One region of the Megamonas sp. Calf98-2 genome, then DNA from elsewhere that is predicted to be linked to it. Evidence: riboswitches for the same ligand, from Rfam matches in the RefSeq annotation. Region 1 holds a riboswitch; the other holds the start of a gene.
The links. A riboswitch is a leader RNA that binds a small molecule or an ion and turns the genes downstream of it on or off. The one in region 1 is predicted to bind ZMP and ZTP.

Region 1 (4,157 bases):
GTCGCATCACTTGGAAACGCGTTGTCGATTTAAATGACCGTGCTCTTCGCAATATCATCTGTGGTTTAGGTGGTAAAGCTCATGGCGTACCACGCGAAACTGGTTTTGATATCACTGTTGCATCTGAAATGATGGCTATTTTATGCTTGACTTCTGACCTTGAAGATATGAAAAAACGTCTTGGCAATATCATCATTGGTTACACTAGAAGCGGTCGTCCTGTTCGCGCTGAAGAATTAAATGTAACAGGTGCTTTAACTTTATTATTCAAAGATGCAATTAAACCAAACCTTGTACAAACTCTTGAAGGCACTCCTGCTCTTATCCATGGTGGCCCTTTTGCCAATATCGCTCATGGTTGCAATAGTGTAATGGCTACTAAATACGCTTTAAAAATGGCTGATTATACTATTACTGAAGCAGGTTTCGGTGCTGACCTTGGTGCTGAAAAATTCCTTGATATCAAATGTCGTTTCACTGGATTTAAACCTGATGCAGTAGTAATTGTTGCTACTATTCGCGCTTTAAAAATGCATGGTGGACTTGCAAAAACTGAACTTGCTACTGAAAATATCGAAGCACTCAAAAAAGGTATGACTAACCTTGCTAAACATATTGAAAACATTCAAAAATTCGGTTTACCAATTGTTGTAGCTATAAATGCATTCCCTACTGATACAGAAAATGAACTTCAAGAATTAAAAGCTCTTTGCGAATCTATGGGCGCTTCTGTAAGCATTTCCGAAGCTTGGGCAAAAGGTGGCGAAGGTGCTATCGACCTTGCTCAAAAAGTTATTGAAGCAACTGAAAAACCTTCTAACTTCCAATACATGTATGACGTAAATGATTCTATCAAAGATAAAATCAATGCAATCGCTACAAAAATCTATGGTGCTGATGGCGTAAACTACACACCTGCTGTAGAAAAAACTATCGCTGAATTTGAAGCTGAAGGTCTTGATAAAATGCCAATCTGCATGGCAAAAACTCAATATTCCTTAAGTGATGACCAATTCAAATTAGGTGCACCAACAGGATTTAAAATCACTGTTCGCGAACTTCGCATCAGTGCTGGCGCAGGCTTTATCGTAGCCTTAACAGGTAATATCTTAACAATGCCTGGTCTTCCTAAAAAACCTGCTGCTGAAAATATGGATATCGATATTAACGGAAAAATTACTGGCTTATTCTAATTTTCTACGTTAATTATTAATTAAAAATCAAAACCCCAAAAGTTTGTTTAAATTAACTTTTGGGGTTTATTTTATCCTCTTTTATTAAATTTAGTCATATTTTTTAACAATCTAAGATTAATAATCATGGCGATAATGGCAAAAATCGCACCACCTAAACCAACAAAAGGCATAGGCACAAAATTTATGATTATTCCACCACAAGCTGAACCTAGTGCTATACCTGTATTAAAAGATACAGGATTTAATGCAGAAGCTAAAGTTATAGCTTCTGGTTTTTCTCTTGTGGCTGTCTTCAAAAAATGCAATTGTGCTGGTGAATTTTGTAAATACATTATCACACCCATGAGTAAAATATTTATCAAACCTAAAACTAAATGATAACTAGTAAAAATAAGTGCAAGTAAACATAGAGCTTGTAAGAAATATACCATTGGCATTTTCTTCATGCCACCTAAACTAGCTATTCTTCCTGAAAGTAAATTACTGATAATCGTACTAATACCAAATAAGCTCAATACTAAACTTGTCATGGAAATAGGAATTTGTATATATTGTTGTAAAATCGGTGTCAAATATGTATAAAATACATAACTTCCAGCAGCACCACAAATTACAATAAGCATACCATAATTTATACGCATACTTTTCAATAAAATAAATTGATTACATAAATTTGTTTTTTGTCCACTACCTACATTTGGTAAATAATGCCACAACATCAATAAAATACATATACTAACTACAGATAATAATATAAAAGTCATTTGCCAACTAAATATTTGACAAATAATCGTACCTATAGGCACACCAAAAACAGAGGCTATACTAAAACCTGCAAAAATCCAACTGATGACTTTTGGTTGATATTGAACAGTCGCTATTTCAGAAGCAAATGTCATCGAAATAGATAATATTGTTCCTGAAATTATCGCAGTTATAATTCTAGCTAATGCTAAAATATAATAATTACTCGCTAAAGCACATAAAAAATTTCCTAAGATAAAACCTATTGCTAATATCAATAATACATAATATCTGTTATAAGCACTAACTGCTGCTGTGATAAACGGAGTGCCTATTGCATAAGCAAAAGCAAAAACTGAAATTAAATTACCCGCCATAGTCAACGAACAATTTATATCTTCTGCTATATCAGGTAAAATACCCACAATTATAAATTCACTCGTTCCTAAAATGAAACTCAATAAAATTAAACTTAAAACAGCCATAGTATTATATGTTTTTTGTGCCATCAAGATAATCTTCACCTTCTCTAAAATACAAATTTATTTAAACATAAATTATACTTATTCAAAGGAAAAAATCTAGTATTTACAACCATTATTCATCATTTAAACTACAAAAATCACGATTTTGACTATATTGACTATTTATAAATGAAATTAATTTTATTCTTGACATAGATTAAATATTTGTTATAATAAAGCTATCAATTGAATAAGCACTGTGGAACTGACGGATTTTAGTGGAATTAACCACATGAACCGCATTGCTATAGAAAAGTCGACCGTCTGGGCAAAGAAAATTTTTGCCTAGATGGTCTTTTTGTTTTTAGGCATAAGTTTTCTTGTATTTTATAATTTTTTATTTTTACGAAAGGAAGATTATATAATGAAAAACAGATGGCTTATCGCATTATCCGCAATTGGTATTCATATTTGTATTGGTAGTGTTTATGCTTGGAGCGTACTCACTAAGCCAATCATGGCTCAAATGGGCTTTAGTCTTCAAGAAACTACATGGACATTTTCTATTGCAATTTTATTTTTAGGTTTATCCGCTGGTTTTTTAGGAACATTTGTTGAAAAAAATGGTCCTCGTATTAGTGGACTTACTGCCACTGCCTTCTTTGGTATTGGTATGTTTGGTACAGCTTTAGCTCTTCATCTACAAAACCTTATTTTACTCTACATCTGCTATGGTGTAATCGGTGGTATTGGTCTTGGTATTGGATATATCACTCCTGTTTCCACTCTTGTAAAATATTTCCCTAAAAGACGTGGATTTGCTACAGGTCTTGCTATCATGGGATTTGGTTTTGCAAGTTTAATTGCTGGCCCTATCATGCAAATTCTCGTTAGCAATTTTGGCTTAGTAACTAACTTCATCATTTTAGGCTGTGCTTATATATTAATCATGGGCGCTTCTTCTTTATATCTCGCTCCTCCACCAAAAGAATTCGTAGAAAAATATTTACCTACAACTGTCAAAACTTCTAATTCTATGGTTGAAATAAAACAATATAGCGTAGCTGAAGCTACTCGCGATTGGAAATTCTATGCGCTTTGGTGGATATTCTTCACTAATATTACTTGTGGTATTGGTCTTTTAGCTGTAGCTTCTCCTATGGCTCAAGAAGTAGTTCATATGAGCCCAATTGCTGCTGCTTCCATGGTTGGCGTTATTGGACTTATCAACGGTTTTGGTCGTATCGCTTGGTCTAGCGTTTCCGATTATATAGGTCGTAGAAATACTTATATTTTATTTTTCTTGATTGAAATTTTTGCTTTCTATGCACTCGCTAATACAACTGAAGCCTTTTTCTTCCAATTATTAGTTTTAATCATTGTTTCTTGCTATGGTGGTGGCTTCTCTTGTATGCCAGCTTATTTAAGCGATTTATTTGGCACAAAACAATTAAGCGCTATTCATGGCAGAATTCTCACAGCTTGGGGCATGGCTGGTATTGCAGGACCACTTTTATTATCCTTTATTCGTGAAACAACTCAAAGTTATGCACTTTGCCTCTATGTATTCGCATTTTTATTTATTATCAGCTTCATCATAGCTATAATATTAAAAATAAAAACAACTAAAAAAGAAAAACTCATTTCAAGCAAAACTATTGCTTAAGAAAAAAACTCACTCTAAATAAAGCCTAGTAGTTAAAATTAAACTAACTACTAGGCTTTATTTATGTGCTAAAATAATATTAACTAT
Region 2 (4,157 bases), on a different contig from region 1:
AACGGCTGAATATGTAGCAAGCCAACCACATTTATTGCCCATTACTTCAATAATAAATGTACGACGATGTGCTTTTGCAGTATCACGAATTTCGTTGATTGCCTGTAAAATAGTATTTACAGCAGTATCTGTACCAATAGCATAATCTGTTCCCCAAATATCATTTTCAATAGTAGCTGGAATACCAATTACAGAAAATCCTGTTTCACGTTCAAATTCTTCTGCTCCACGTAAGCTACCATCACCACCGATAACAATCAAAGCATCAATATTATGTTTTTTTAGATTTTCATAAGCTAATTGACGACCTTCTTTTGTACGGAAACGCTTACAAAAACTTGTACCCAAGAAAGTACCACCACGCTGAATAATATCGGCTACAGATATAGAAGTTAATTCTTCCATATTATCATCAACTAAGCCTCTATATCCATCATAAACGCCCCATATACGCACGTTATTATTAATCGCAGTTCTCACTACAGCTCTAATAGCCGCATTCATTCCTGGTGCATCTGTACCACTTGTCAATACAGCAATATTTTCTACTGACATAAAAAAACCTCCTCAAAAATTAAAAGCATTTATATATTTTATTCGCTAAATAATAACTAATATCCTTGTAAAAATCCCTAAAAAAACAAAATCTCCAAATATTATTGCTTAGCTTGACAACTCATACTCTAAAATGATAAATTTTAGTTAACAATCTGTGTAACTGACGGAAGTGGAATTAACCACATGAAGCACAGATTTATACAGCCGACCGTCTGGGCAACAAAATCTAATAGTATTATATTTATTTTACAGGAGGAATATCGTAAATGAATTCTATGGAATTAAAATACGGATGTAACCCTAATCAAAAACCTGCTCGCGTTTTTATGAAAGATGGACAAGATTTACCATTCACAGTTTTAAATGGACGTCCAGGTTATATTAATCTTTTAGATGCCTTTAACAGTTGGCAATTAGTTCGTGAATTAAGAGAAGCTACAGGTCTTCCATCTGCTGCATCTTTTAAACATGTAAGCCCTGCTGGTGCAGCTGTTGCTGTTCCTTTATCTGAAACATTGAAAAAAATGTATTTCGTTGAAGGTATCGAACTCACACCTATGGCTACAGCATATATTCGCGCTCGTGGTGCTGACCGCATGTCTTCTTATGGAGATTTTGCTGCACTTTCCGATGAATGTGATGCTGCTACAGCTCGTTTCTTAGCCCGTGAAGTATCCGATGGTGTTATTGCTCCATCTTACAGTGCTGAAGCTTTAGAAATCTTAAAAACAAAACGTAAAGGTAACTATCTTGTAATTCAGATGAACCCTGATTACAAAGCACCTGAACTTGAAACAAAAGAAGTTTTTGGCGTTACTTTTGAACAAAAACGCAATGATATTAAAATCACTGAAGAATTATTCAATAACATTCCTACAAAAAATAAAAATATCACAGATGAAGCAAAACGTGATTTACTTATCGCTTTAATCACATTGAAATACACTCAATCCAATTCCGTATGCTATGCTAAAGACGGACAGGCTATCGGTATCGGTGCTGGTCAGCAATCCCGTGTACATTGCACTCGTCTTGCTGGTAATAAAGCAGATATCTGGCATTTACGTCAAGCACCTCAAGTATTAAACTTACCATTTAAACCAGATGTTCGCCGTCCAGACCGCGATAATGCAATTGATGTATATATCTCTGATGAATATATGGATTTACTCGGTGGCGACGATTGGAAACGCGTATTCACTGAAAAACCTCCAGTATTCACTAAAGAAGAAAAAGATGCTTGGCTCGCTCAGGTAAAAGGCGTAGCTCTTGGCTCTGATGCATTCTTCCCATTCGGTGATAACATTGAACGTGCTCATAAATCCGGCGTAGAATTTGTCGCTCAAAGCGGTGGTTCTATTCGTGATGATAATGTTATTGAAACTTGTGATAAATACAATATGGCAATGGCATTCGTTGGAATTCGTTTATTCCATCATTAATTTCTATAAATAGAATTATAATGAATATTAATCTTTTTTATTCAATATGTATTTTAATTTTAATAAGTATTTTTTGTATATTTTTTCTTAAATTATATAAAAAAACAAACTCATTAAAAATATATTTGATTTTACTTACACTTATTAGTCTAAATTTATATTATTCTAGTCATTCACCAATTACATCTTATCCAGATACATTACCAATAAAAGAAACTATCCACATGACTGATAAAGAAATTGTTTATACTATTGTCAAACAAGAACTATCTTATCATAAAAATAAAAGTCTTTTTGCTAATGGTAAAATCTTTGATTATAAAGATATCTCTGTATATAGTGTATCTAATGAACCAACTATATATTCTGTAGTATTTTCTATTCAGTCAGGTGATGACGATTTTTGGTTGCCTGGTAATGGGACTAAACAAGAAAATAATTGGATTATTAATAAATCAAATTATATGCAACTTATTAAAGAAAAAGATTATTATCGTCTTATTTCTATAGGGACAGGATTATAAAAATGGCACTAACTGTGTTAGTGCCATTTTTTTATTTATAATACTTATCTTTATATAAATCTACATTCATTTTATACATATCTGCTCGATAAGATGCCAATGAATATTCAAATGGAATATCATTTTGATTATATGCAACCGTTGTTATATATAATAATGGAGCATTTTCCATAATACCCAATAAATCAGATAAATAAGGGTCAGCAACTGTTGCATGAATTTGACGATTAATATGAGCAATCTCTATATTATATTTTGTTTTTAAAGTATCGTATAAAGAATTTTGCTCTAAATCTTCATCAATTAAACCCTTACATAATTTCACAGGTATAAAAGTTTTAACATAAACTATAGGTTTATCATCGGCATAGCGCAAACGTTCAAGACAAATAACTTTATCTTTTTCTGTTAGCTTCAATTTTTCCATAACTTCAGCAAAAACATCTATTTCTGATATAGATAAAAGCTTCGTTTTAGGCTTTAATCCATAATATTGCATCTCTTGATTATATGTTTGGATTTTTTGAATAAAATCTCCAGCAATTTTAGGGCGAGTAACAAATGTTCCTTTTGACTTAATTCTATTTAAATAACCTTCATGTACTAATTCTAAAAACGCTTGTCTAACTGTCGGTCTTGAAACATTTAAATATGCGCATAATTCTTCTTCTGGTGGAACTAATTCACCATCTTTTAAGCTATTATCTTCAATATGCTTTATCATAAAAGTTTTTATTTGATAATATAGCGGAATAGGAACTGTTCTATCTATTTTTAATTGTTCATATATCGAATTCATTTATAATCTCCTTTCAAAAAAATTATAAAATATTAACTATCTTTTATCAATAAGTTATTATATATTGACTTAATTTTGTTATTTTGTTATTATGTAATTACATAATAACAAAGAAAAGAGCAATAACTATGAATAAATTTAGTAAATACTTTGATCACACATGTTTAAAACCTTATGCTACTAGAGAAGATATGGCTAAACTTTGCGAAGAAGCTAAAAAATATGATTTTATGATGGTAGCTATCAATTCTACACAGACAAAATTATGCAAAGAGCTTTTAAAAGGAACTGACATTCATGTAGGTGCTGCTATTAGTTTTCCTTTAGGGCAAACTACAATTGAAACTAAAGTCTTTGAAACTAAAGATGCTATTGCAAATGGTGCAGATGAAATTGATTATGTAATTAATATTACAGAATTAAAAGAAAAAAATTATGACTATATCAAAGAAGAAATGACTCAAATCGTAGATGTTTGCAGAAAACATAATGTAATTTCTAAAGTTATTTTTGAAAATTGCTATCTTACTGATGAAGAAAAAATTAAATTATGCGAAATAGCACTTGAAATAAAACCAGACTTCATCAAAACTTCTACAGGCTTTGGTACAGGTGGCGCTACAGTTGAAGATGTAAAACTCATGAAAAGCATTGTCAAAAACACAGTAAAAGTAAAAGCCGCTGGTGGAATTCGCGATTTAGATACTTGCTTAAAAATGATTGAAGCTGGTGCTGAAAGAATTGGCACATCTTCTGCTATAAAAATCACAGAAGCATACAATAATAAATAATTAGGAGCATACCTATGGGTAAATACTTACTAGCTCACGACTT

Region 2: linked by a shared signal. The riboswitch ahead of BMX03_RS08285 (phosphoribosylaminoimidazolecarboxamide formyltransferase) and the one ahead of BMX03_RS04190 (L-lactate MFS transporter) in region 1 are both predicted to bind ZMP and ZTP.

Annotation. Positions count from the first base shown of each region.
Region 1 is NZ_FOCY01000009.1:63,509-67,665, forward strand. Features, by position in the region: gene BMX03_RS04180 (formate--tetrahydrofolate ligase) at 1-1,193, shown strand, start outside; gene BMX03_RS04185 (MFS transporter) at 1,265-2,449, opposite strand; ZMP/ZTP riboswitch at 2,656-2,741, shown strand; gene BMX03_RS04190 (L-lactate MFS transporter) at 2,829-4,070, shown strand.
Region 2 is NZ_FOCY01000025.1:377-4,533, reverse strand. Features, by position in the region: gene pfkA (6-phosphofructokinase) at 1-555, opposite strand, end outside; ZMP/ZTP riboswitch at 705-783, shown strand; gene BMX03_RS08285 (phosphoribosylaminoimidazolecarboxamide formyltransferase) at 825-2,000, shown strand; gene BMX03_RS08280 (hypothetical protein) at 2,126-2,524, shown strand; gene BMX03_RS08275 (GntR family transcriptional regulator) at 2,556-3,323, opposite strand; gene deoC (deoxyribose-phosphate aldolase) at 3,452-4,114, shown strand; gene BMX03_RS11425 (hypothetical protein) at 4,129-4,157, shown strand, end outside.